Regions from separate parts of the Lentzea sp. NPDC051213 genome, predicted to be linked through region 2. Evidence: riboswitches for the same ligand, from Rfam matches in the RefSeq annotation. Region 2 holds a riboswitch; each other region holds the start of a gene.
The links. A riboswitch is a leader RNA that binds a small molecule or an ion and turns the genes downstream of it on or off. The one in region 2 is predicted to bind cobalamin.

Region 1 (7,940 bases), on a different contig from region 2:
CGCGGCAGGTCGTCCCGGAACTCCCAGAACCGCGGCACCTTGAACGACGCCAGCCGTTCCGCGCAGAAGGAGGCCAGCTCGTCCGGCGACACGGAGCCCACGACGAACGCCTTGACCTCCTCGCCGCGGATCTCGTCCGGCACGCCGACCACGGCCGCGAGCCGCACCTCGGGATGGCTCATCAGCACTTCCTCGACCTCGTGCGCGGCCACGTTCTCGCCGCTGCGCCGGATCATGTCCTTGATCCGGCCCAGGTGGTAGACCCGGCCGTCCTCGATCCGCGCCAGGTCGCCGGTGCGGAACCAGCCGTCCAGAAAAGGCGAAGGCTGCCCGAGGTAGCCGTCCATCATGCCGGGGCCGCGCAGCCACAACTCGCCGTCGACGATCTTCGCCTCGCGATGTGCCGCGGGACGCCCAAGGCACCCGGTGCCGACGAACCGGTCGTGGTCGTCCGCGGTGATCCGCAGGTCAGCGCCGGTCTCGGTCATGCCGTACGCCTCGAACCAGCCCACGCCCCAGCGTTCTTCCAGTTCAGCGTGCAGTGCAGGCGGGATCGCGGAGGCCTGCACGACCCGCACCTGGTGCGAGCGATCCAGCGGGTCGGGTGGCATCCGCAGCAACAACGTCGGCATCGCGCCGAGGCAGTAGAAGTAGGTGACGCGGTGCTCGCGGACCTTCTCCCAGAACGTCGACGGGTGAAAGCCGTCCAGCACAACGAGATGTGCACCGGCGAGCAGCGCCGCGACGACGTTCCACTGTGGATCGATGTAGTAGAACGGTTGCGCGGTCAGCATCACGTCGTCGGAGCTCAGCCGGGGAAACTCCTCGACGAGGCTGCCGCCGAGCGTCATCCAGTAGGAGTGCGACAGCACGCACGCCTTGGGCTTGCCCGTGGTGCCCGAGGTGAACTGCAGGTTCACCGGCGCGGACACCGGTTCCTGCACGAACCCGTCGACCGGCTTGAGATCCTCGACGTGGTGCACGACCCGGCCGTCGAGCAACGGCCCGAACTCCTCCGTGCTCACCACGGCGACCGCTTCGGAGGTCGACAGCACGTGCTCGGCGTCGACCGAGCGGTACTTGACGTTGACCGGCACGGTCGTGGCGCCGAGCTTGATCAGCGCGAACCAGACCAGCGGGAACTCCGGCACGTTCCGCAGCATCAGACCGACCCGGTCGCCCGCCCGGATCCCCTTGTCCCGCAACGCCTGCGCGTACCCGTCGGACAGCGCATCGATCTCGGCGAACGTGAACGAGCCGCCCGGATCGAACGTCCAGGCGAGCCGCTTCGGCCAGCGCGCGGCAGCGGATTTCAGCGCGGTGATCAGGTCAGCCACGGCCGAACCCCTCTCGCGGCGCGTCACCCTCACCGGACAGGCTGGTCAGGATCGCGTGGTCGACCTCGGTCTCCAGGGCAGCCTCGAGCGACGAGTCCGCACCGAGATCCAGCACCCGTTTGGCCAGCGACACCGCGACCGGCGGCTGCGCGGCGATGTACCCGGCCAGTTCCAGCGCGGTCTTTTCGTGGTCGGAGCTGACCCGGTTGACCAGTCCCAACTCGCAGGCGCGGGCAGCGGGAATCCGCTCGCCCAGCAGGAGCAGTTCCTTGGCGCGCGGCAACCCGACCATCCGCGGCAGCAGGCCCGAGATCCCGCCGGTGACGCTCAGCCCGACGCTGACCTCGGGGAACCCGAAGCGCGCGTCCTCGTGCGCCACCACCAGATCGCACCCGAGCGCGAACTCGCAGCCCGCACCGAGCGCGTACCCGTGCACCGCGGCGATCACCACACCGGGAAACGCGCGGATCGCGCGCGTGACGTCCTGGATGCGGTCCAGCCTGGCCCGTGTCTGCGTGACCGTCTCGGCCGGCACCGGCTCCTTCAGGTCGTGCCCGGCGCAGAACGCCCTGCCGCGTCCCGCCAGCACCACCACCCGCGCCTCGTCGAGCCGGGCGGCGGCGAACGCACCCAGCAGGTCCTCCACCAGCGCCGGTACCACGGCGTTCAGCCGTTCCGGGCGGTTCAGGTGCACCTGCGCGATGCCCTCGGCACACGAGTAGTCGACGGTCATCTCTCCCCTTCGATCGATCGATCGATTGAGTCCGACGGTAAGGTCGCGCTACCGTGCCGGTCAAGGGAGAGGGCGAGTGATGTCGACTGAGGAACGGGTCCGCGAGGCGGCGGTGGCGTTGTTCGCCGAGCGCGGGTTCCACGGCACCGGCATCCGCGACCTCGCCCAGGCCGCCGGCCTCTCGTCGGCGACGCTCTACCACTACATGGGCACCAAGGAAGACCTGCTCGCCGCGATCATGCGCGCCAGCCTCACCGCGTTGATCGCCGCGGCCGAGCAGATCACCGGCGATCCACGTGAGCGACTGATCGCGCTGGTGCGGATGCACGTCCAGGCGCACGCCGAGAAGCCGCGCGAAACCCTCGTCGTGGACGGTGAGATGCGTGCCCTGACCGGGGAACGCCGCGCGGAGATCGTCGCCTTGCGCGACCGGTACGAGCAGTTCTGGCAGGACGCGATCAGCGAGGGGATCAAGGCGCGACAGCTGACGGTCGCGGAACCGAACGTCGCCCGCCTGGCCCTGCTGGAGATGTGCAGCGGCGTATCGCGCTGGTATTCGCCTGCAGGGCCGGTCAAGTTGAGTGATCTCACCATGCAATACGCGGGCATGGCGCTGGGCATGCTCGGTGCGGCCCGCTAGTCTCGGTCCTGCCAGCGGTTCACCGGTTCGTCCGGTGGAGCAAAAGGGAACCCGGTGCGAATCCGGGACTGCCCCGCAGCGGTGAGTGGGAACGAAAGCCGTCATACGCACTGGGTCTGCCAGATCTGGGAAGCGACGGCCGGTAGGGACAAGATCTGCGCCCACGAGTCCGAAGACCTGCCGCCGGTCCGCGCGCCACCAGGTGCGCGGTGCTCCGGAGCCTCTCGGGCGGGCCAACGGGCGCAGCTTCTGTGCTGCCCTGCGCGCGTGTCTCCGGTGCTTCCGCACGCTCGCGAGGAGAGAGCCTGTGACCATTGGCAGCACTGTTTTCGGTTATCCCCGCATCGGCCCGAAGCGCGAGCTGAAACGCGCGGTCGAGCAGTACTGGGCCGGCAAGATCGACGAAGCCGCCCTGCGGCGGACCGCGCGGCGACTCCGCGCCGACACCTGGACCGAGCTGTCCGAACTGGACTCGGTGCCGGGCAACACGTTCTCGTTCTACGACCAGGTGCTCGACACGGCGTTCCTGTTCGACGCCATCCCGCAACGGTTCCGCGACCTTGGACTGTCCGAACTGGACACCTACTTCGCCGCCGCGCGGGGCCGTGACGGCGCCACCGCGCTCGAGCTGACCAAGTGGTTCGACACGAACTACCACTACCTGGTGCCGGAACTGGGACCGGACACGGAGTTCCGGCTGGCCGGCGACAAGCCGATCGCGGAGTACCGCGAGGCCCGCGAGCTCGGCGTCACGACCCGGCCGGTGCTGCTCGGCCCGGTGACGTTCCTGCTGCTGGCCAAGCCGGCCCAGGCCGGTTTCGAACCGCTGGCGCTGCTGGACCGGCTGCTGGAGGCCTACACCGAGCTCCTCGGCCGGCTGCGTGCCGAGGGCGTGGAGTGGGTGCAGCTCGACGAACCGGCGTTCGCCGCCGACCGCACACCGGCCGAGCTCAACGCGTTGCGCCGCACGTATCGCACGTTGAGCGGCCTGCCCGGCCGGCCGAAGCTGCTGGTGACCGGCTACTACGGCGATCTGGGCCCGGCGCTGCCGATCCTGGCCGAGTCGCAGGTCGAGGCGATCGGCATCGACCTGGTCAGCGCGCCGGACACCTCGGTCGCCGTGCCCGCGTTGCGCGACAAGACGTTGGTGGCCGGTCTCGTCGACGGTCGCAACGTCTGGCGCACCGACCTGCACGCGGCACTGGCGAAGGCCGCGTCCCTGCTGGGTTCCGCGCGCGAGGTCGTCGTGTCGACCTCGTCCACGCTGCTGCACGTGCCGTACGACCTGGACGCCGAGAATCTCGAGCCGGACGTGCAGGCACGACTGGCCTTCGCACGGCAGAAGGTCCGCGAGGTCGTGCTGCTCGGTAAGGCGCTGCGCAACGGCGCGGACGGCGCGTGGGCCGATGAGGCCAAACGAACCGTGCCGTCGCCACGGCGTGATGACCACGTGCGGGCGCGCATCGAGTCGTTGCGGCCGGAGCACCGTTCCCGTGCGCCGTACGAGGACCGTGCCGCCGCCCAGCAGGCCCGGCTCGGCCTGCCGCCGCTCGCGACCACGACGATCGGCTCGTTCCCGCAGACCGGCGACATCCGCAAGGCGCGCGCGGCCGTGCGCAGCGGGGAGATCACCGAGGACGAGTACGTGCAGCGGATGCGGGACGAGATCGCTCGCGTGATCGATCTGCAGGAGGACATCGGCCTGGACGTGCTGGTGCACGGCGAGCCCGAGCGCAACGACATGGTCCAGTACTTCGCCGAACACCTGGACGGCTTCGCCAGCACGCAGTTCGGCTGGGTGCAGTCCTACGGCTCGCGGTGCGTGCGGCCGCCGATCATCCACGGTGACGTGTCACGGCCGAAGCCGATGACGGTGCCGTGGAGCACCTACGCGCAGTCGCTGACGGCCAAGCCGGTCAAGGGCATGCTGACAGGCCCGGTGACGATCCTGGCGTGGTCGTTCGTCCGCGACGACCAGCCGCTGGCCGACACCGCGGCCCAGGTCGCGCTGGCGCTGCGGGACGAGATCCGCGACCTCGAAGCCGCCGGTATCCGGGTGATCCAGGTGGACGAACCGGCGCTGCGCGAGCTCCTTCCGTTGCGCCAGAAGGACCAACCGGCCTACATCGAGTGGTCCGTCGGCGCGTTCCGGCTCGCCACCGCGGGTGCCACGCCGGCCACGCAGATCCACACGCACCTGTGCTACTCGGAGTTCGGCGAGGTGATCGGCGCGATCTCCGACCTCGACGCCGACGTGACGACCATCGAGGCCGCACGGTCCAAGATGGAGATTCTGGAGGGCCTCGACTTCCCGCGCGGCATCGGTCCCGGCGTCTACGACATCCACTCGCCGCTGGTCCCGAACGAGGACGACATCGTTTCGCTGCTCACCGAAGCAGTGCGCGCGGTGCCAGGTGAACGTTTGTGGGTGAACCCGGACTGCGGCCTCAAAACCCGCGGTTACGCCGAGGTGGAGCCGGCATTGCGAAACCTGGTCGCGGCGACGCTGCGCATGCGTGCCGACCTGGGCTGATGAGAGCGCGACCCCGGGACGTGATCGATTCCGTCTCGGGGTTGTGAATTTCCCGGTCTGGCAAAGATTTGGCGAACCACCTAGACGCGAACGTGGTTCATGTACCACCTTCTGCCTCGCACGCCTCTCCGCTCCCTGCTCCCGGAATCGAGGCCTCTGTTGAGGAAACTCCTACCCGCGCTGGCCGGCGCGCTCCTGATCACCGCGCTGTTCCCCGGAATCGCACTCGCCGATCCACCGCAGGCCATCCCCGCCAACTACGCGGCGGAGGACGGCAAGTGGCAGCCGGCGTTCGACTACGACGGTGACGGCTGCTACCCCACCCCGGCGATCTCGCCGTCCGGACAGGTGGCGCCGGGCCTGAAGAACTCGGGCGCGCTCAACGGCAACTGCCACGACCAGTCCGATCTGGACAACACCAACTCCTACAGCCGCAGCAAGTGCAACAACGGCTGGTGCGCCTACCTGTACGACCTGTACTTCGAGAAGGACCAGGCCGTGCCGGGCTGGGACTGCTGCGGTCACCGCCACGACATCGAGCACGTGGTCGTGTGGGTGCAGAACGACGTGGCTCAGTACGTCTCGACGTCCGAGCACGGCAAGTACAAGACCCACCCGCGCGGCAACGTGCAGTGGGAAGGCACCCACCCGAAGATCATTTACCACAAGGACGGCGCCAGCACGCACTGCTTCCGGCTCGCGAATTACAACGAGCAGGCGGAGAACCACTACGGGGTGTACCAGTACCCCGACCTGGTCAGCTGGGACCGCTTCCCGGCCGGGGTGCGCGACACCCTGGTGAACGCGAACTTCGGCAGCGCGTCGCTGGCGATCAAGGACAGCGCGTTCAACTACAACCTCGGCCAGGCCAAGCCGGCCGGGATCGCGTTCGACCCGAACGCGTGATCATTTAGCGACGCGATCGAGCCACTCGGCCAGGAGGACCCGTTCCGCTGGAGACAGCATCAGGGGCGGGTCCTCTTCGAGTGCGACCCTGAGCGCGATCGCACGACTGGGGATGTCGGTCGGCCCGTCCGGTGACGTGTCCGACGTGATCGCCCTGATCACCTGCTCGCGCGAGAACGTGATCAGCTCCAGGTCCCGTTCCGCCTCCGGCGTCGCGATCAACGACAGCACCACGCCCATCCCCGCCGCGTGCACGAACTGCGCAGCCTGCTCGACCGGGACCGTCAACCGGCCCGCCGAGGCGATGCGGCTGATGATCTCGCGGAGCATCGCGTCCGCCTCCAGCCGCGCCTGACGCTTGCGCGGCTCGCCGTACATGAGCAGGTAGAACGCGGGCCGCGCGAGGCCGAACCCGATGTGCAGCTCCCAGCCACGGCGCAGGTCGTCGACCGGGTTGTCGCTGGCACCCATCGCGTGCTTGGACGCGAGGTAGTCGGCGAAGCCGTGGGCCGCGACGGCGTCGAGCAGTCCGTCCTTGTCCCCGAACAGCCGGTACAGCGTCGGCGCCTGCACACCCGCCGCCGACGCGACCGCGCGCGTGGAGACCGCCTCCTTGCCGCCCTCGATCAGAAGATCGGCCGCAGCCTTCACCAACCGCTCTCGCGTGTCCATGTAACGACGGTAACACATCAGGGGTAGCGCTGATTCGATATCAGTGCTACGTTGATTGTGTTAGCGACGGAAACACCAGCTAGGGAGCACAGACATGACACGCGTTGCGATCGTCACCGGCGGGTCGAGGGGCATCGGGCGGGCAGCCGCCGAGCGCCTCGCCGCCGACGGGACCGCCGTCGTGATCGTCTACGCCGGCAACAAGGCGGAGGCTGACACCGCGGTCGAGGAGATCAAGGCAGCCGGTGGCCAGGCCATCGCCGCCCAGGCCGACGTGGCCGACGAGAACGCCGTCGCCGCCGCGTTCGACCTCGCGGAGCAGACCTTCGGCGGCGTCGACGTGGTCGTGAACTCGGCGGGCATCATGCCGCTGGGCACGGTCGCCGACATGGACCTCGAAGTGTTCGACCGCATCCAGCGCACCAACGGGCGCGGCACGTTCGTCGTGGCCCAGCAGGCCGCACGTCGGCTGCGCACCGGCGGCGCGCTCATCAACGTCTCGTCCTCGGTCGTGGGCCTGCGCTTCCCCCAGTACGGCGCCTACGCCATGTCGAAGGGCGGCGTCGAGGCGCTGACGCTGATCCTGGCGCGCGAACTGCGCGGCCGCGACATCACCGTGAACGTCGTCGCCCCCGGCCCCACCGCCACGGCCCTGTTCCTGGAGGGCAAGGACGAGGCGACGATCGACAACCTCGCGAAGCAGGCGCCGCTCGAGCGCATCGGCTCGCCCGACGACATCGCCGAGGTCATCTCCTTCCTGGCGGGCCCCGCCCGCTGGATCAACGGTCAGGTCGTTCGTGCGAACGGAGGCATCATCTGATGGGCAAGGTCATCGTCGTCACCGGAGCGTCCAGCGGTTTCGGAGCGCTCGCCGTCCGATCACTGGCTCTCGCCGGGCACACCGTCTACGCCGGCATGCGTGAGACCACCGGCCGCAACGCGACCGCGGTCGCCGACCTCGGCACCTTCGGAGCCGATAACGACGTTTCCGTCCACGCGGTCGAACTCGACGTGCAGTCCCAGGAGTCCGCGGACGCCGCGATCGCGTTCATCGTCGCGGAGCAGGGCCGCCTGGACGTGATCGTGCACAACGCCGGCCACATGGTCACCGGCCCGGCC
Region 2 (7,940 bases):
CGATCGGTGTGTCTGCGGAACGGTGCTGCAGCAACACTTCCCGCATGTCCGCGACCTGGTGCGTGCGCGCCTTCGAGGCCGGATTGTAGATCGCGATCACCAGGTCGGCCTTGGCGGTGGCCTCGAGGCGTTCGGCGATGACGTCCCACGGCTTGAGCCGGTCGCTGAGTGAGATCACCGCGTAATCGTGGCCGAGCGGGGCTCCGGCCTTGGCGGCGACGGCGTTCGCCGCGGTCACCCCGGGGATGATCCGCACCGGCACGTCCTGGTGCTCGGCGGCGACCTCCAGCACGGCCGTGGCCATGGCGAAGACACCCGGATCGCCGGACGACACGACCGCGACGCGCGCGCCCTTGCGGGCCAGGTCCAGGGCGAACGCGGCGCGTTCCGACTCGACCTGGTTGTGGGAGGCGTGGCGTATCTGGCCGGGGCGCTGCGGGACGCGGTTGAGGTAGGTGGTGTAGCCGACGAGCTCGTCGGCGGCTTCGAGTTCCTGCCGGGCTTCGGGGGTGAGCCAGGCCTTCGCGCCCGGTCCGAGGCCGATGACCACGACCTCGCCCTTGGGTTTGGCGGGCTTGGAGTGGCTGGGGAGCAGGGCCAGCGAGAAGTACGGGACCGAGTCGGGGTCGACGTCGGCGAGCTTCTCCGTGCGCTGGCGGCCGGTGGTGGCGCGTTCGACGTACCAGGCGCCGTCGAGCCGGCCGGACTCCTCCAGCGCGTGCCGCACGTTGCCGAAAGTGCGGCCCAGCTTGAGGATCGCGGCCGAGTCGGTGTCGGCGAGGCGCGCCGCGAGCTCCTCGGGCGGCAGGGTGCCGGGCAGGATCGTGAGGACCTCGTCGCGTTCGACGAGCGGCGTGCCCAGGACGGCACTCGCGCCGCTCACGGACGTCACGCCCGGCACGACCTCCCACTCGTAGCGGTCGGCGAGGCGTTTGTGCATGTGCATGTAGGAGCCGTAGAAGAACGGGTCTCCCGCGGCGAGCACCACGACGTCGCGGCCGGCGTCGAGGTGCGCGGCGAGGCGGGCGGCGGCCTCCTCGTAGAACTGGTCGATCTCGCCCTGGTAGTCGTCGGTGTCCTCGGTCGTGACCGGGTAGACCAGCTGCTCCTGGATCTGGCCCTCGCGGAAGTACGGCTGCGCAATGGTCTTCGCGACGCTGCGGCCGTGCCGGGCGCTGTGGAACGCGACCACGTCCGCCGCGGTGATGAGCCGCGCGGCCTTGACCGTCACGAGTTCCGGGTCGCCAGGACCCAGGCCGACGCCGTAGAGCTTGCCCGTCATTCTTCCTCGCTCGCGATCGCGTTGATGGCTGCCGCCGTCATGGCGCTGCCGCCCCGGCGTCCGCGCACCACCAGGTGCTCCAGATCCGTTGCGGCCAAAGCTTCTTTCGACTCTTGCGCGCCGATGAAACCGACCGGGATGCCGAGCACCGCCGCTGGTCGCGGGGCACCGGCGTTGATGAGGTCGATCAGGTGGAACAGGGCGGTCGGGGCGTTGCCGATCGCGATCACCGCGCCGCCGAAGCGGTCCGTGAGGAGTTCAAGGGCGGCGGCGCTGCGGGTGTTGCCGATGCGTTGTGCCAGTTCAGGTGTGCGCGGGTCCTGCAGGTAGCAGAGGACCTCGTTGTCCTTCGGCAGCCGGCGGCGGGTGACGCCGGACGCGACCATGTTGGCGTCGCACAGGATCGGGGCGCCGTCTCGGAGTGCTTGCCGGGCGTTCCGCACGACGTCGGGGGAGTAGGCGATGTCCTGCGGGAGGTCGGTCATCCCACACGAGTGGATCATCCGCACGACGACCCTGGCGACGTCCTCGGGGAACCTGGTGAGGTCCGATTCCGCGCGAATGGTGGCGAAGGACCGGCGGTAGATCTCCGCGCCGTCCTTGATGTACTGCGTCACCCGATCTCCTCGTCACCGGCTGAGCCGGTAATGCGGCGGTAGCCGTCGCCGGTCGCGACGAACTCGATCACATCGCCGGCGGGGCGGCCGCAGCGGCGTGCACATCCTGACCAGTGCACCTGGCCGGGGGTGTCGGGCCTGGCTAGGCCTGGGGCGTCGGGCCTGGTGGTCAGGCCGGGGGCGTCGGGGCTGGTGGTCAGGCCGGGGGTGTCGGGGCTGGTGGTCAGGCCGGGGGTGTCGGGCCTGGTGGCTAGGATCGAAATTGGGGGTACCCGGCCGGGTGCGTGTGTGTGGTGTGGTGCATCGACCCATGCGCGCGCGTCTGCCCGTACGTCGGAGAGCGAGTTCGCGCAGCCGGGGCGGCCGGTGCAGGCGCTGACGCCGTGCCACGGGGAGGCCGGGTCGGTGATCAGGCCGGTGGTGTCGGTGCCCGGCGGCACGACGAGGCTGCGCCACGGTGTCAGGCGGACCGGGATGCCGGGGAGTCGGTGGGCGTCGAGGCGGCCCAGCGGTACGCCTGGGGTCACCGGTGAGGGAGTGACCGGGGTTACAGCGGGAGTGATTCTGGGGGCGTTCGAGGCGCCGAAGTGTTCGGTGATCTTCCGCACAGCGTCGTCCACTTCGGACAGGCGCCAGGCGGTGCCGCGGAGCTGCTGGAAGAGGCGGGCGGCCACGATGACGGCGTCGACCGGGTCGGTGACTCGGATGCCGGTGTCCTGGCCTGCGAGGAGGAGGACGGTTTCGGTTGGGGCGGCGTTGTGGCTGCTCAGCGTGTCGTCGACCGGGCCGAGCCCGCCCACGGGAGCGCTGACCAGGCCGAAGTCACCGCCCAGCCCACTCACCGCAGCCCCGACCGTGACCAGGAAACGCCCTGGCAGCGACGCCAGCGCCGGATCCGCGCACAACGCCAGATCCAGCGCGTCGACCAGCGCCTGGTTGTCCTCCAACGGCGCCGCGATGATGTTGCGGATGCGCTCGTGCGAATCGGAAGGCAGCAGCCCGGCGGCGCGCAGCCGCGCACCCAGCTCCACGCCGTCCGCGAGGCCCCTGATCTGGAGGTTCGCCCGCGAGGTCAGCTCCACCGACCCGGATCCCAGCTCCAGCGCCGCCACCCGCACGACGTCCCACTGCGCGGCCGACAGCGTGCCGCCCGGCACCCGGATGCGCGCGAGGCCGCCGTCGGCCGCGGGGTGCAGCTCGACGGCGCCTGGGCAGGCATCCGGGTGAGTACGCATAGGTCGGACTGTAACCCGCCGGTTAGGGTGAGCCCGAACGACGAAGCGCAGGAGGAAGCCGGTGTGAATCCGGCGCGGTCCCGCCACTGTGACCAGCGAACAAATCCGCTGGGAGTCAGGAACTCCGCTTCGCCCGTTGCCCGCAACCTGGGGCGAGGACCCCACGAGGGATGGAGCCTGCGTGATCCTGCTGCTGTCGACCTCTGACACCGATCTGCTGTCTGCGCGCGCCTGTGGCGCCGAGTACCGGCTCGGCAACCCCGCGCGACTCACCACCGACGATCTGCCGGCCCTGGTCGACGGGGTCAGCCTCGTGGTGGTGCGCATTCTCGGCGGACGCCGGATGTGGGAGGAAGGGCTGGACTGGTTGCTCGCCAGCGGGCTGCCGGTGGTCGTGCTCGGTGGTGAGCAGCAGCCGGACGCCGCGTTGATGGAGCTGTCCACGGTGCCTGGCGGTGTCTGCGCGGAGGCGCACCTCTACCTCGCGCACGGTGGGCCGGCGAACCTCACCGAGCTGCACAAGTTCCTCGAGGACACGATCCTGCTGACCGGGCACGGGTTCGCGCCGCCCGCGGCCACCCCCACGTGGGGTGTGCTGGAACGGGAAAGCACGCAGCAGGGCCCGACGGTCGCGGTGCTCTACTACCGCGCGCACCACGTTGCGGGGAACACGGCGTTCGTGCACGCGCTGTGCGACGCGATCGAGGCCAAGGGCGGCAAGGCTCTGCCGGTTTTCTGCTCGTCGCTGCGCACGGCCGAGCCCGAGCTGCTGGACACCCTGCGCCAGGCCGACGCGCTGGTCGTGACGGTGCTCGCGGCCGGTGGCACGAATCCGGCGAAGGCGTCTGCCGGTGGTGACGACGACGCGTGGGACGTCGGTGCGCTGGCCGCGCTCGATGTGCCGATCCTGCAGGGGTTGTGCCTGACGTCGAGCCGCGCGTCGTGGGACGAGAACGACGACGGACTGTCTCCTTTGGACACCGCGACCCAGGTCGCGATCCCCGAGTTCGACGGCCGGATCATCACGGTTCCGTTCTCGTTCAAGGAGATCGACGAGGACGGGCTCACCGTGTACGTCGCCGATCCCGAACGGGCGCTGCGCGTCGCCGGCATCGCGGTCCGGCACGCAAGGTTGCGGCACATCCCGGTCGGCGAGCGCAAGATCGCGGTGATGCTGTCGGCGTACCCGACGAAGCACTCCCGCATCGGCAACGCGGTCGGGCTCGACACGCCCGCGTCGACCGTGCGGCTGCTGAAAGCCATGCAGGAGCACGGCTACGACATCGGCACCGAGCTGCCGGGCGTCGAGGAGTTGAACGGCGACGCGTTGATCCACGCGCTGATCGCGGCCGGTGGCCAGGACGCGGACTGGCTGACGCAGGAGCAGTTCGAGAGCAACCCCGTGCGCATCGCGGCGGCGGACTACCGGGAGTTCTACGAGACGCTGCCCGACGACTTCCGCGAGTCGATGCAGGAACACTGGGGTGACGCGCCCGGCTCGTTGTTCGTCGACCACTCGAAGTCCAAGGACGGCGAGATCGTGCTGGCGGCGCTGCAGTCGGGCAACGTCGTCGTCATCGTGCAGCCGCCGCGCGGGTTCGGCGAGAACCCGATCGCGATCTACCACGACCCCGACCTGCCGCCGTCGCACCACTACCTCGCGGCGTACCGGTGGATCGAGGCCCAGTTCGGCGCGGACGCGGTCGTGCACGTCGGCAAGCACGGCAACCTGGAGTGGTTGCCCGGCAAGACCGTTGGCATGTCGGCATCCTGCGGCACGGACGCCGCGCTCGGCGATCTGCCGCTGGTCTACCCGTTCCTCGTCAACGACCCCGGTGAGGGCACGCAGGCCAAGCGCCGCGCGCACGCCACGCTGGTCGACCACCTGGTGCCGCCGATGGCCCGCGCGGACAGCTACGGCGACATCGCGCGGCTGGAGCAACTGCTCGACGAGTACGGCAACATCTCCGCGATGGACCCGGCCAAGCTGCCGGCGGCCCGCGCGCAGATCTGGACGTTGATCCAGGCCGCGAAGCTCGACCACGACCTCGGTCTCGAGGACCGGCCGCACGAGGCGGAGTTCGACGAGTTCATCCTGCACGTCGACGGCTGGCTGTGCGAGGTCAAGGACGTCCAGATCCGCGACGGCCTGCACATCCTGGGCGAGGCACCGACCGGCAGCGTGCGCGTCAACCTCGTGCTCGCGATGCTGCAGGCACGGCAGATGTGGGGCGGCCAGGTCGCCGCGCTGCCCGGCCTGCGGGAAGCGCTGGGGCTCACGACCACGTCGCGCGAAGACACCGACGCCATCGAGGAAGAGGCGCGCGGTCTCGTCCAGGCCATGGAAGACGCCGGCTGGGACGCCGAAGTCGCCAAGACCCTGCACGAATCCGTTGACGTGCAGAAGATCCTCGAGTTCGCCGCGCTGGAAGTGGTTCCACGGCTTGCCCGCACCACGGACGAGATGACGAACGTGCTGCACGCGCTGGACGGCGGCTACATCCCGGCCGGCCCGTCCGGTTCGCCGTTGCGCGGCCTGGTGAACGTGCTGCCGACCGGCCGCAACTTCTACTCGGTCGACCCGAAGGCCATCCCGTCGCGCCTCGCGTGGGAGACCGGCCAGGCCATGGCCGACTCGCTGCTGGAGCGGTACCGCGCGGACAACGACGGCGAATGGCCGCCGTCCGTCGGCCTCTCGGTGTGGGGAACGTCCGCGATGCGCACGGCCGGTGACGACATCGCCGAGGTGTTCGCGCTGCTGGGTGTGCGGCCGGTGTGGGACGACCAGTCCCGCCGGGTCACGGGCCTCGAAGTGATCCCGCTGCCGGAGCTGGAGAGGCCGCGCATCGACGTGACGGTCCGGATCTCCGGGTTCTTCCGCGACGCGTTCCCGCACGTCGTGTCCATGTTGGACGATGCCGTGCAGCTCGTGGCCGCGCTGGACGAGCCCGCGGACCAGAACTTCGTGCGGGCACACATGCTCAAGGACCTCGAAGAGCACGGTGACCAGCGCCGGGCCACGCTGCGGATCTTCGGTTCGAAGCCGGGTGCGTACGGTGCGGGTGTGCTGCCGTTGATCGACAGCCGCAACTGGCGAGACTCCTCCGACATCGCCGAGGTCTACGCGGTGTGGGGCGGTTACGCGTACGGCCGCGGAGTCGACGGCATCGCGGCGCGCGAGGACATGGAGTCGTCGTACCGGCGGATCGCGGTGGCGGCCAAGAACATCGACACCCGCGAGCACGACATCGCCGACTCGGACGACTACTTCCAGTACCACGGCGGCATGGTCACCATGGTGAAGGCGTTGACCGGCAAGGCGCCCGCCGCGTACGTCGGTGACAGCACGCGGCCGGAGGCGGTCCGCACGCGCACGCTGACGGAGGAGACCTCACGGATCTTCCGCGCCCGCGTGGTGAACCCGCGCTGGATCGGCGCGATGCGGCAGCACGGGTACAAGGGTGCGTTCGAGCTGCAGGCGACGGTCGAGTACCTGTTCGGGTACGACGCCACCACCGGCGTTGTCGCGGACTGGATGTACGAGAAGCTGACCGAGTCGTACGTGCTGGACCCGGAGACCCGGAAGTTCCTGCAGGCCTCGAACCCGTGGGCGTTGCACGGCATCGCCGAGCGGCTGCTGGAGGCGGCCGAGCGCAAGATGTGGGAGCACCCGGAGCCGTCCACTTTGGACGCTCTCCGTGCCGCCTACCTCGAGACCGAGGGTGACTTGGAGGACGGCGCCTAGCGCGCCGGCAGTATCCGGACGTCGAAGGACTCCGCCTTCGGGAACGCGAAGGCCAGCAACGCCTGGCCTTCCTTCTCGAGCGTTCCCAGGTCCTTGCCCGACACCTTGGTGAACGGCTCGACGACGAGCGTGCAGGCCTTCTTCTCCTTGTCCACGCGCCAAATTCCCTGGAGCATGCCGCCGATCAGGAGATTGCCGCGCAGCACACCTCCGCGCACGGTCATCAGCAGCCCGTATTTGCGACACCACTGGGCGAAGGACAGGCCCTCCGGGATGATCCGTTCCCGGTTGGCGTGAGAGAGGAACACGTTGTCGTACTCGGGCAGGTACCTGGGCGGCGCGGTGATCCCCGGATCGGGCAGCTCGGCTTCCGGCAGGTCGAACAGCTCCTTGCCGGCCTGGTCCAGGTACACCTTCAGTTCGGGTCGCATCCGGTCCACGACCTCGGCCAGCTTGGTCAGCCCGCACCACGCCTGCACGTCGCGCACACTCGCCGGTCCGAACGCCGCCAGGTACCGCCGGATCATCCGCTCCATCGACTGAGGTTCCTCGGCCGGTTCGCCGAGCCACGTCCGCGCCGACGCGTGGACTGTGCGGCCGGCCTTGTTCCACGTGCCACGCGGCGGAATCTGCACCAGCGCGGCCAGGTTGCGCACCGCGTAGGCGAGCGTCTCCGGCTTGCGGTCCGGCCAGCGCTCGTGCAGGGCCTTGCCGAGTTCGCTCGGCGTCCGCGGCTGTTCGTCCAGCAAGGTCAGGCCTGCTTTGACGACCGCGTCCACGTCGAGGCCCCGCAGCACGGTTGCGTGGCTGGCGTTGGTGTGGAGGTCGCGGTCCAGCACCTGTTGCACCAACGGCCGCAGCGTCAGGCAGTCCTGCGGCGTCACCAGGTGGATCGTCGACCGCATCAGGGCGGTGCGCACCAGCTCGCGTTGTTCGACCATCGTGGACAGTTGCTCCGGCCGGTAGCGGCGCAGTCTCGACCACAGCGCGACGTACGGGCCCACCGGGATCTGCGCGTGCAGGCCCACCAGGTGATCGACCACGTCGCGCTCCGGCAGATC
Region 3 (7,940 bases), on a different contig from region 2:
CGGCAGTGGGGACTCGATCTGAGCCCCACCCAGCTGTACGCGATCCTGCGGCTGCGTCAGGACGTTTTCGTCGTCGAGCAGAACTGCGTCTACGCCGATGTGGACGGCCGTGATCTCGAACAGGGGACCCGGCACTTCTGGCTGGAAGCCGAGGGATCGCACGAACCGCTCGCGTACCTGCGGCTCACCGAGGAGCCCGGCGACACGTTCCGCATCGGCCGCGTCGCCACCGCGCGCATGGCTCGTGGCCGTGGTTTCAGCCGCCGGCTGATGCAGGCGGCTCTGGCTGACGTCGGCAACGTGCAGTGCGTGCTGGACGCGCAAACGTACGTCGTGGACTTCTACGCGTCGTTCGGCTTCGTGCCCGAGGGTGCGGAGTTCATCGAGGACGGGATTCCACACCTGCGGATGCGGCGCACTCACTGATCACGCGCACCGCGCGCTCGATGTCGGCCTCGGTCAGATCGGCGCGCGCGGTGAGCCGCAGCCTGCTGATCTGGTCCGGCACCGACGGCGGCCGGAAGCAGCCGACGAGCACGCCGTTCGTGCGGCAGTTCTCGGCCCACTGGAACGCCTGTTCCGGGCTCGGTGCCCGCACGCTGACCACGGCGGCGGTGGGCGTGCTGGCCTGGAAACCGGCTTCCTTCAAGCGGTGGCTCAGGTCGTGCGCCACGGTCAGCGCCCGCTCGGGACGGTCCGGCTCCTCGCGCAGGATCTTGATCGCCGCGAGGGACGCCGCCGCGCTGCTCGGCGCGAGGCCGGTGTCGAAGATGAACGTGCGCGCGGTGTCGATCAGGTGCTTGATCACCCGGCTCGGGCCGAGCACCGCGCCGCCCTGCGCGCCGAGCGACTTGCTCAGCGTCAGCGTCGTGATCACGTCCGGCGCCCTGATGATGCCCGCCGCGGCCACGGCACCCCGGCCGCCGGGGCCGACGACCCCGAGGCCGTGCGCGTCGTCGACGACGAGTGCGGCGCCGTTCGCGCGGCAGGCCTCGTGCAGTTCGTTGAGCGGCGCGATGTCGCCGTCGACGCTGAAGACCGAGTCGGTGACCACGATCGCGCGCCGCTTGCCGCGGGTCTCCAGCGCGTGCCGGACCTTGCCGACGTCGCAGTGGTCCGCGACGACGACGTCCGCCTTGGACAGCCGCGTGCCGTCGATCAGCGAGGCGTGGATGTGCTGGTCGGCGACGATCGCCGTGCCGGGTCCGGTGAGCGCCGTGAGAGCGCCCAGGTTCGCCGCGTAGCCGCTGGAGAACACCAGCGCCGACTGGCTGCCGCAGAAGTTCGCGAGCTCGTACTCCAGCTCGGCGTGCAGCTCCGTCGAGCCCGTGACCAGGCGTGACCCCGTGGAGCCCGCGCCCCACTTCAGCGTGGCGGCCGCCGCGGCACCCGCGACGCGCTTGTCCTTCGCGAGCCCGAGGTAGTCGTTGCTGGCGAGGTCGAGGTCCGTGGAGTCGGCGGTGCGCGGGCGCAGTCGCCGGGTCAGACCCGCCTTGGCGCGCGCCTCAGCGCGGACGTCGATCCAGTCGAACGTCGACTCACCACCACTGGAAATCGCCTCAGTTGTGCTCACGGTCACCGACTGAGTCTCCCATCCGCCGACTAGCGTGCCGCTCGTGGACCTGTTCACCTTCACGCGCGCCGAACTCACCTCACCGGTGCAGTTCTGCGACGGCCGCTGGGTGGTGTCGGACTACGACGACGTGCGCGCGGTCCTCGCCGATCCGCTGACTTTTCTGCCTGACAACGCACTGACCGCCGTCACCCCGGTGGCGCCCGCTGCCCTGCGCGCCCTGGTGAGGGCCCGCTTCTCGCTGCCGCCGACGCTCGCGAACAACGGTTCGGAGTCGCACGCCGGCCTGCGCCGCCTGGTGGCGTCGTTCTTCACGCCGGCCCGCGTCGCCGCTGCGGAGCCTCGCATCCGTTCCCTCGTTTTGGAACGCCTTGGTGGCACGGATCTCGTGCGCTCGCTCGCGTGGGACCTGCCGGCGATCGTGCTGATGGACCTGCTGGGGCTGGAGAACGTCGACATCCCGACGTTGAAGCGGTGGAGCACCGGGTCGCTGGAGTTCTTCTGGGGAGACATCTCCGTCGAGCGGCAGATGGAGCTCGTCGACGACGTCGGCGATTTCCACCAGTGGCTGATCAAGCGCTACCACGCGCGGGACGGAGAGCTGTTCTGCGCGTTGGCCGATGCCGGTGTCTCCGCTGAGGACTCCGCCGGCCTTTGCTACTTCCTGCTGATCGCCGGTCAGGAGACGACGACTCAGTTGTTGTCCACGGCGTTGCGGCGTGCGTTGCAGGACCGTTCGTTGTGGTCTTCTCTGCCTGCGCCTGGCGTGGCGGAGTCGTTCGTGGAGGACGTGCTGCGGACGGAGACGCCCGTGGTGACCTGGCGGCGCCTCACGGCCCGTGAGGTCGTGCTGTCCGGCGTGCGGGTGCCTGCCGGTGCTGAGCTCGTGTTGTTGTTGAGCGGCAAGGAGAACGACCCTCGGCACCTGGCGTTCGGGTACGGGCGCCACTTCTGTCTCGGCGCCGGGCTGGCGCGGCTGGAAGCAGCGGTGGTGCTGCGGACCGTCGCCACGCACGAGCCGTCGTTGCGGTTGGACGGTGGAGTTCCCGAGTGGCTGAACCTCCTGTCGTTCCGCGCGCCTAAGTCGGTGGCCGTGAGTCGTTGACCTGAGGTTTGATGCCTGGGTGATGAACCGTCAGCTCTCCGGAGTCACCAAGAGGACGCTGCTAGAGACGCTCGGCCCGGTCCCGGACGTGGATCCGGACCGCTACGGCGACGGCGGCCCGGTAGGCGCGCTGGAGACGCGGGTAGCGCAGCTGCTGGGCACCGAGGCGGCGTTGTTCGTGCCGACGGGGACGATGGCGCAGCAGATCGCGCTCAAGTGCTGGGCCGACCGCACGCACAACCCGATCGTGGCGATGCACCCGCAGGCGCACCCGATCACCCACGAGGACGACGCGCTGACCGTGCTGTCCGGTCTTCGCCCGATCAAGGTCGGCAACGACGAGGTGGCCACCTGCCCCGAGCCGTTCGGCACGCTGCTGGTCGAGGTACCCGACCGCGAGGCCGGCTTCATCCTGCCGACCCGGGACGAGCTCACCTCGGTCGTCGACGCCGCCCGCGAACGGGACGCGGTCGTGCACCTCGACGGCGCGCGGTTGTGGGAGAGCACGTACGGGCTGGGCAAGCCGCTGGAGGAGATCGCCGGGCTGTTCGACTCGGTCTACGTGTCGTTCTACAAGTCTTTGGAAGGCATCTCGGGGGCGGCTTTGGCTGGCACCCAGGACTTCGTCGACCAGGCGCGGGTCTGGCGGCACCGGTACGGCGGCATGCTGTTCCAGCAGTGGCCCGCCGCGCTCTCCGCGCTGCACGGCCTGGACACCGTGCTGCCTCGGTTGGGTTCCTACGTGGCGCACGCCAAGGTCGTGGCGGAGGCGATGGGGCAGCCGGAGCCGCACACGCACCAGTTCTCGCTGCACCTGCCGGGTGACCCGGCTCGGCTGACTGAGCTGAGCGGGAAGTTCCTCGGGAAGTTCTGGCGGGATGGGCGGCTGGCCAAGACCGAGGTCACTGTTGCCGGTCCGGCGCTGGAGTGGACGGGCGAGGAGGTCCGGGAGGCTTGGCAGCACTTCACCGGCCTGCTGTGACCCGGCAGCTCTGGCTCTGGGGCCTGGTCGCGGTCGGCAGCCGCCTGCCCGTCGCGATGGCACCGATCTCGCTGGTGTTCCTAGGGCGAGCGGGCACCGGCGGCTTCTCGTTCGGCGCGATCGCGACCGCGGTGTACGTGATCGGCGAGATCGTGGGCGCCTCCGTGCTCGGCGCCCGGCTGGGCCGCTCCCGCCGCCAGCTGCCGGCGGGTCTGGTCGTCGGCGCACTCGCGTTCGCCGCGACGCCGTTCGCCGACGGGGTGGTGCTGCTCGCGCTGGTGTTCCTCGCCGGAGCCGCACCGGCGGCCGCGCCCGGCGGCACCCGCGCGATGCTGACCTCGCTCGTGCGGGAGGAGAAGGTCGCACGGGCGCTGAGCGCCGAGGCCGTGCTGTCGCAGATCGTGTGGGCGGCGGCACCCGCGCTGGCCGCGGCGCTGTCGTTCCTGATCCACCCCGGCGCCCCGATGCTGGTGGCGGCCGCGTTCCTGCTGGTGGCGGCAGTGACACTGGGGTGGCTGCCGGAACCCGAACGCGTCACCGCGCCGATCAGCCGGTCACTGCTCGCCGCGTGGCCGATCTTCCTCACCAGCTCGGCGTCGAACGCGCTGTTCGCGGCGACCGAGCTGATGCTGCCCGCGCTGCTCGAGGAACGGGGCATCGCCTACGGCTGGTCGGGGCCGATGCTCACCTGGTTCGCGCTCGCCTGCGCGGCCGGCGCGCTGATCTACGGCCTGCGCACCTGGCCTGGGTCGGTGCGGCTGCACAGCCTGGTGCTGCTCGTCGGCATGGCGCTGTGCATCGGCATCACGGTCTTCCTGCCAGGTCTGCCGGGCATCACCGTCGGTCTGCTGTTCGCGGGGTTGTTCCAGGCAGGGGCGATGGTGTCGCGGAGCCTCTCCCTGCGTGAACGCCTGCCGACGCACGCTCACGCGGCCGCGTACTCGGTCATGTACGCCTTCGCCGGGATCGGGTACGGCGGGTCCGCGTCGATCTCGGCGGTGGCGCTGGAGCTGTCCGGTGCGTCGACCGCGATCCTCATCGGGGTCGTGATCACGCTGGTGATCATCGGGGTCAGCGCGTCGGCGGAGCGCTCTGTCGTGAAGGCCACCTGACTGCGGGGTTGGTCCGTCCCCGGCGAAATGCGACGATGCCGGGGCTGTGAGGGGTGTACGAGGAAGCCGGTGCGAATCCGGCGCCGTCCCGCGACTGTGACCGGATCTGGAGAAACCGGGAGTCAGGAACTCGTCCCCCTCTTGATCACCGACCGCGGGCGTGGACACCCGAGGAAGGACTTCGCCGAGCATGTTCCCCTTTTCGGCTGTCGTCGGTCACGACGACCTCCGGCTGGCCCTCTTGCTGAACGCCGTGCATCCCGGCATCGGCGGCGTACTCGTGCGCGGCGAGAAGGGGACCGCGAAGTCGACGATCGTGCGTGCCCTGGCCGCGCTGCTGCCGGAACTCCAAGTCTCCGAAGGCTGTCGCTTCGGGTGCGCGCCCGGCACCACCGACTGCCCGGACGCGCCGCACGAACGGATCGAACGGCGGCCCGCGAGGCTGATCGAGCTGCCCGTCGGCGCCACCGAGGACCGGCTGGTGGGGTCGCTCGACCTGGAGAAGGCGCTGACCGAGGGCGTGCGGGCGTTCCAACCGGGACTGCTCGCCGCCGCGCACCGGGGCGTGCTCTACGTCGACGAGGTCAACCTGCTGCACGACCACCTGGTCGACCTGCTGCTCGACGCCGCCGCGATGGGGCGCGCACACGTCGAGCGCGAAGGCGTCTCGGTGTCGCACCCGTCGCAGTTCCTGCTGGTCGGCACGATGAACCCGGAGGAGGGCGAGCTGCGGCCGCAGCTGCTCGACCGGTTCGGGCTGACCGTGGCGGTCAAGGCCGCGCGGGACGTGCACATCCGCACCGAGGTGATCAGGCGCCGGCTCGCCTACGAGGCCGACCCCGTGACGTTCGCCGGGCAGTGGGCGGCGGAGGACGCCAAGCTCAAGCAGCAGATCACCACCGCGCGGGAGAACCTCAAGGCGGTGTCCCTTCCGGACAGTGAGCTGCGCCGGATCGCCGCTGTCTGCGCGGCTTTCGAGGTCGACGGCATGCGCGCGGACCTCGTGGTCGCCCGTGCCGCCACCGCGCACGCCGCGTGGCGGGGCAGCGAGCAGGTCGAGGAGTCGGACGTCGAGGTCGGGGTCCGGCTCGCGCTGCCGCACCGGCGGCGGCGTGACCCGTTCGACGAGCCGGGTATCGAGGAGCAGCAGCTCGAGGACGCGATGCGCCAGGCCGCCGAGCACGCCGAAGAGCCAGAGGGACCGGACGACGACGGTCCCGGTGGTGGCGAGCTGCCCGAACCGCAGGAAGGCCCGGCGGGCAACGGGAACGCGCCCAACGACCGGCCCGCGCCGGAACCCGCGCCCGCGTTCAAGGCGCGGCTGCTGGAGGTCCCCGGTGTCGGGGAAGGCGCGCCGGGCAAGCGTTCCAGGGCCCGCGCCCGCACCGGCCGGATCGTCCGTTCCTCCAAAGTGGACGGCAACGGGCTGCACCTCGTCGACACGCTGACGAACGCGGCACCGCACCAGAACGCACGTGGCCGCAGCGGTCCCGGGCTCGTCCTCACCGGCGCCGACCTCCGCAGGGCGGTCCGCGAGGGCAAGGAATCGAACCTCATCCTGTTCGTCGTCGACGCCTCCGGCTCGATGGCCGCGCGGCAGCGGATGTCGGCCGTCAGCGGCGCGGTCGTCTCGTTGCTGCGCGACGCCTACCAGCGGCGCGACAAGGTGGGCGTGGTGACGTTCCGCGGCCAGACCGCCGAGGTCGCCCTGCCCCCGACGACGTCCGTGGACGCGGCCGCGACGCGCCTCAAGAAGATGCGCACCGGTGGCAGGACGCCGCTCGCGGACGGGCTGCTCAAGGCGCACCGGGTGCTGGAGATCGAACGGCTGCGCGACCCGCAGAAGCGCCCGCTCGTGGTGCTGCTGACGGACGGCCGCGCCACCTCGAGCGGCCTCGGCGGCGACCCGATGAAGGACGCGATCAAGGCGGCGGGCCTGCTCGAGCAGACCGCGGTCGTGGTCGTGGACTGCGAACAGGGCCACATCCGGCTCGGCCTCGCGCAGAAGATCGCCGAGGCGCTCCAGGGCACCTGCGTCCGGCTCGACCAGCTCAGCGCCGACCACCTCGCTGGCGTGGTCCGCGCGGCTTAAGGAGAAACCCCAGTGCCACAGGGACAACCCACCGAGGTGCCGAAGGACGGCCTGACCACCCGGCAGCGCCGCAACCGGCCGTTGCTGATGCTGCACACCGGTGAGATGAAGGGGAAGTCGACGTCCGCGTTCGGCATGGCGCTGCGCGGCTGGAACCAGGGCTGGGACATCGGCGTGTTCCAGTTCGTGAAGTCCGCCAAGTGGAAGGTGGGCGAGGAGTCCGCGTTCAAGGCGCTCGGCCGGCTGCACGAGGAGACCGGCGAGGGCGGCGCCGTCGAGTGGCACAAGATGGGCGAGGGCTGGTCCTGGTCACGCAAGCAGGGCACCGAGGACGACCACGCCGCGGCCGCACTCGAAGGCTGGCACGAGATCCAGCGCCGGCTCCGGTCCGAACGTCACGGCTTCTACGTGCTCGACGAGTTCACCTACCCGCTGCACTGGGGCTGGATCGACGTGGACGAGGTCGTCCAGACGCTCGCCGACCGCCCCGGCCACCAGCACGTGGTGATCACCGGCCGGTACGCGCCGGAGAAGTTGATCGACGCAGCCGACCTCGTGGTGGAGATGACCAAGGTCAAGCACCCGATGGACGCCGGCCAGAAGGGACAGCGGGGGATCGAGTGGTGAATCGGCTGGTCGTCGCGGCCCCCGCCTCGGGCAGCGGCAAGACCACGGTCGCGACGGGCCTCATGGCCGCGTTGCGCCGGGCCGGGTCGCGGGTCGCGCCGTTCAAGGTCGGCCCCGACTACATCGACCCCGGCTACCACTCGCTCGCCACGAACAGGCCGGGGCGCAACCTCGACCCGGTGCTCGTCGGCGAGGAGCGGATCCCCGGCCTCTTCGCGCACGGCTCGAAGGGCTGCGACATCGCGGTCGTCGAGGGCGTGATGGGCCTGTTCGACGGCCGGGTGGACACCGCGGGGGTCGGCTCGACCGCGCACGTCGCCAAGCTGATCAACGCGCCCGTGCTGTTCGTCGTGGACGCACGCGGGCAAAGTCGATCACTCGCCGCGCTGCTGCACGGTTTCCGCGGCTACGACCCGACGGTCCGGCTCGGCGGCGTGATCCTCAACCAG

Region 1: it holds a riboswitch for cobalamin, as region 2 does, so the genes downstream of both, metE (5-methyltetrahydropteroyltriglutamate--homocysteine S-methyltransferase) here and cobN (cobaltochelatase subunit CobN) in region 2, are expected to answer to the same signal.
Region 3: it holds a riboswitch for cobalamin, as region 2 does, so the genes downstream of both, ACIA8G_RS38430 (putative cobaltochelatase) here and cobN (cobaltochelatase subunit CobN) in region 2, are expected to answer to the same signal.

Annotation. Positions count from the first base shown of each region.
Region 1 covers NZ_JBITEX010000001.1:768,568-776,507, reverse strand. The annotation lists gene ACIA8G_RS03510 (AMP-binding protein) at 1-1,337, opposite strand, end outside; gene ACIA8G_RS03505 (enoyl-CoA hydratase/isomerase family protein) at 1,330-2,070, opposite strand; gene ACIA8G_RS03500 (TetR/AcrR family transcriptional regulator) at 2,150-2,710, shown strand; cobalamin riboswitch at 2,709-2,910, shown strand; gene metE (5-methyltetrahydropteroyltriglutamate--homocysteine S-methyltransferase) at 3,018-5,243, shown strand; gene ACIA8G_RS03490 (NPP1 family protein) at 5,403-6,149, shown strand; gene ACIA8G_RS03485 (TetR/AcrR family transcriptional regulator) at 6,150-6,821, opposite strand; gene ACIA8G_RS03480 (SDR family oxidoreductase) at 6,916-7,641, shown strand; gene ACIA8G_RS03475 (SDR family oxidoreductase) at 7,641-7,940, shown strand, end outside.
Region 2 covers NZ_JBITEX010000007.1:324,114-332,053, forward strand. The annotation lists gene ACIA8G_RS30190 (precorrin-2 C(20)-methyltransferase) at 1-1,282, opposite strand, end outside; gene ACIA8G_RS30195 (precorrin-8X methylmutase) at 1,279-1,899, opposite strand; gene ACIA8G_RS30200 (hypothetical protein) at 1,896-3,134, opposite strand; cobalamin riboswitch at 3,143-3,281, shown strand; gene cobN (cobaltochelatase subunit CobN) at 3,316-6,879, shown strand; gene ACIA8G_RS30210 (winged helix DNA-binding domain-containing protein) at 6,876-7,940, opposite strand, start outside.
Region 3 covers NZ_JBITEX010000011.1:22,705-30,644, forward strand. The annotation lists gene ACIA8G_RS38405 (GNAT family N-acetyltransferase) at 1-426, shown strand, start outside; gene ACIA8G_RS38410 (8-amino-7-oxononanoate synthase) at 380-1,573, opposite strand; gene ACIA8G_RS38415 (hypothetical protein) at 1,617-2,678, shown strand; gene ACIA8G_RS38420 (threonine aldolase family protein) at 2,701-3,660, shown strand; gene ACIA8G_RS38425 (MFS transporter) at 3,633-4,772, shown strand; cobalamin riboswitch at 4,789-4,925, shown strand; gene ACIA8G_RS38430 (putative cobaltochelatase) at 4,963-6,864, shown strand; gene cobO (cob(I)yrinic acid a,c-diamide adenosyltransferase) at 6,877-7,491, shown strand; gene ACIA8G_RS38440 (cobyrinate a,c-diamide synthase) at 7,488-7,940, shown strand, end outside.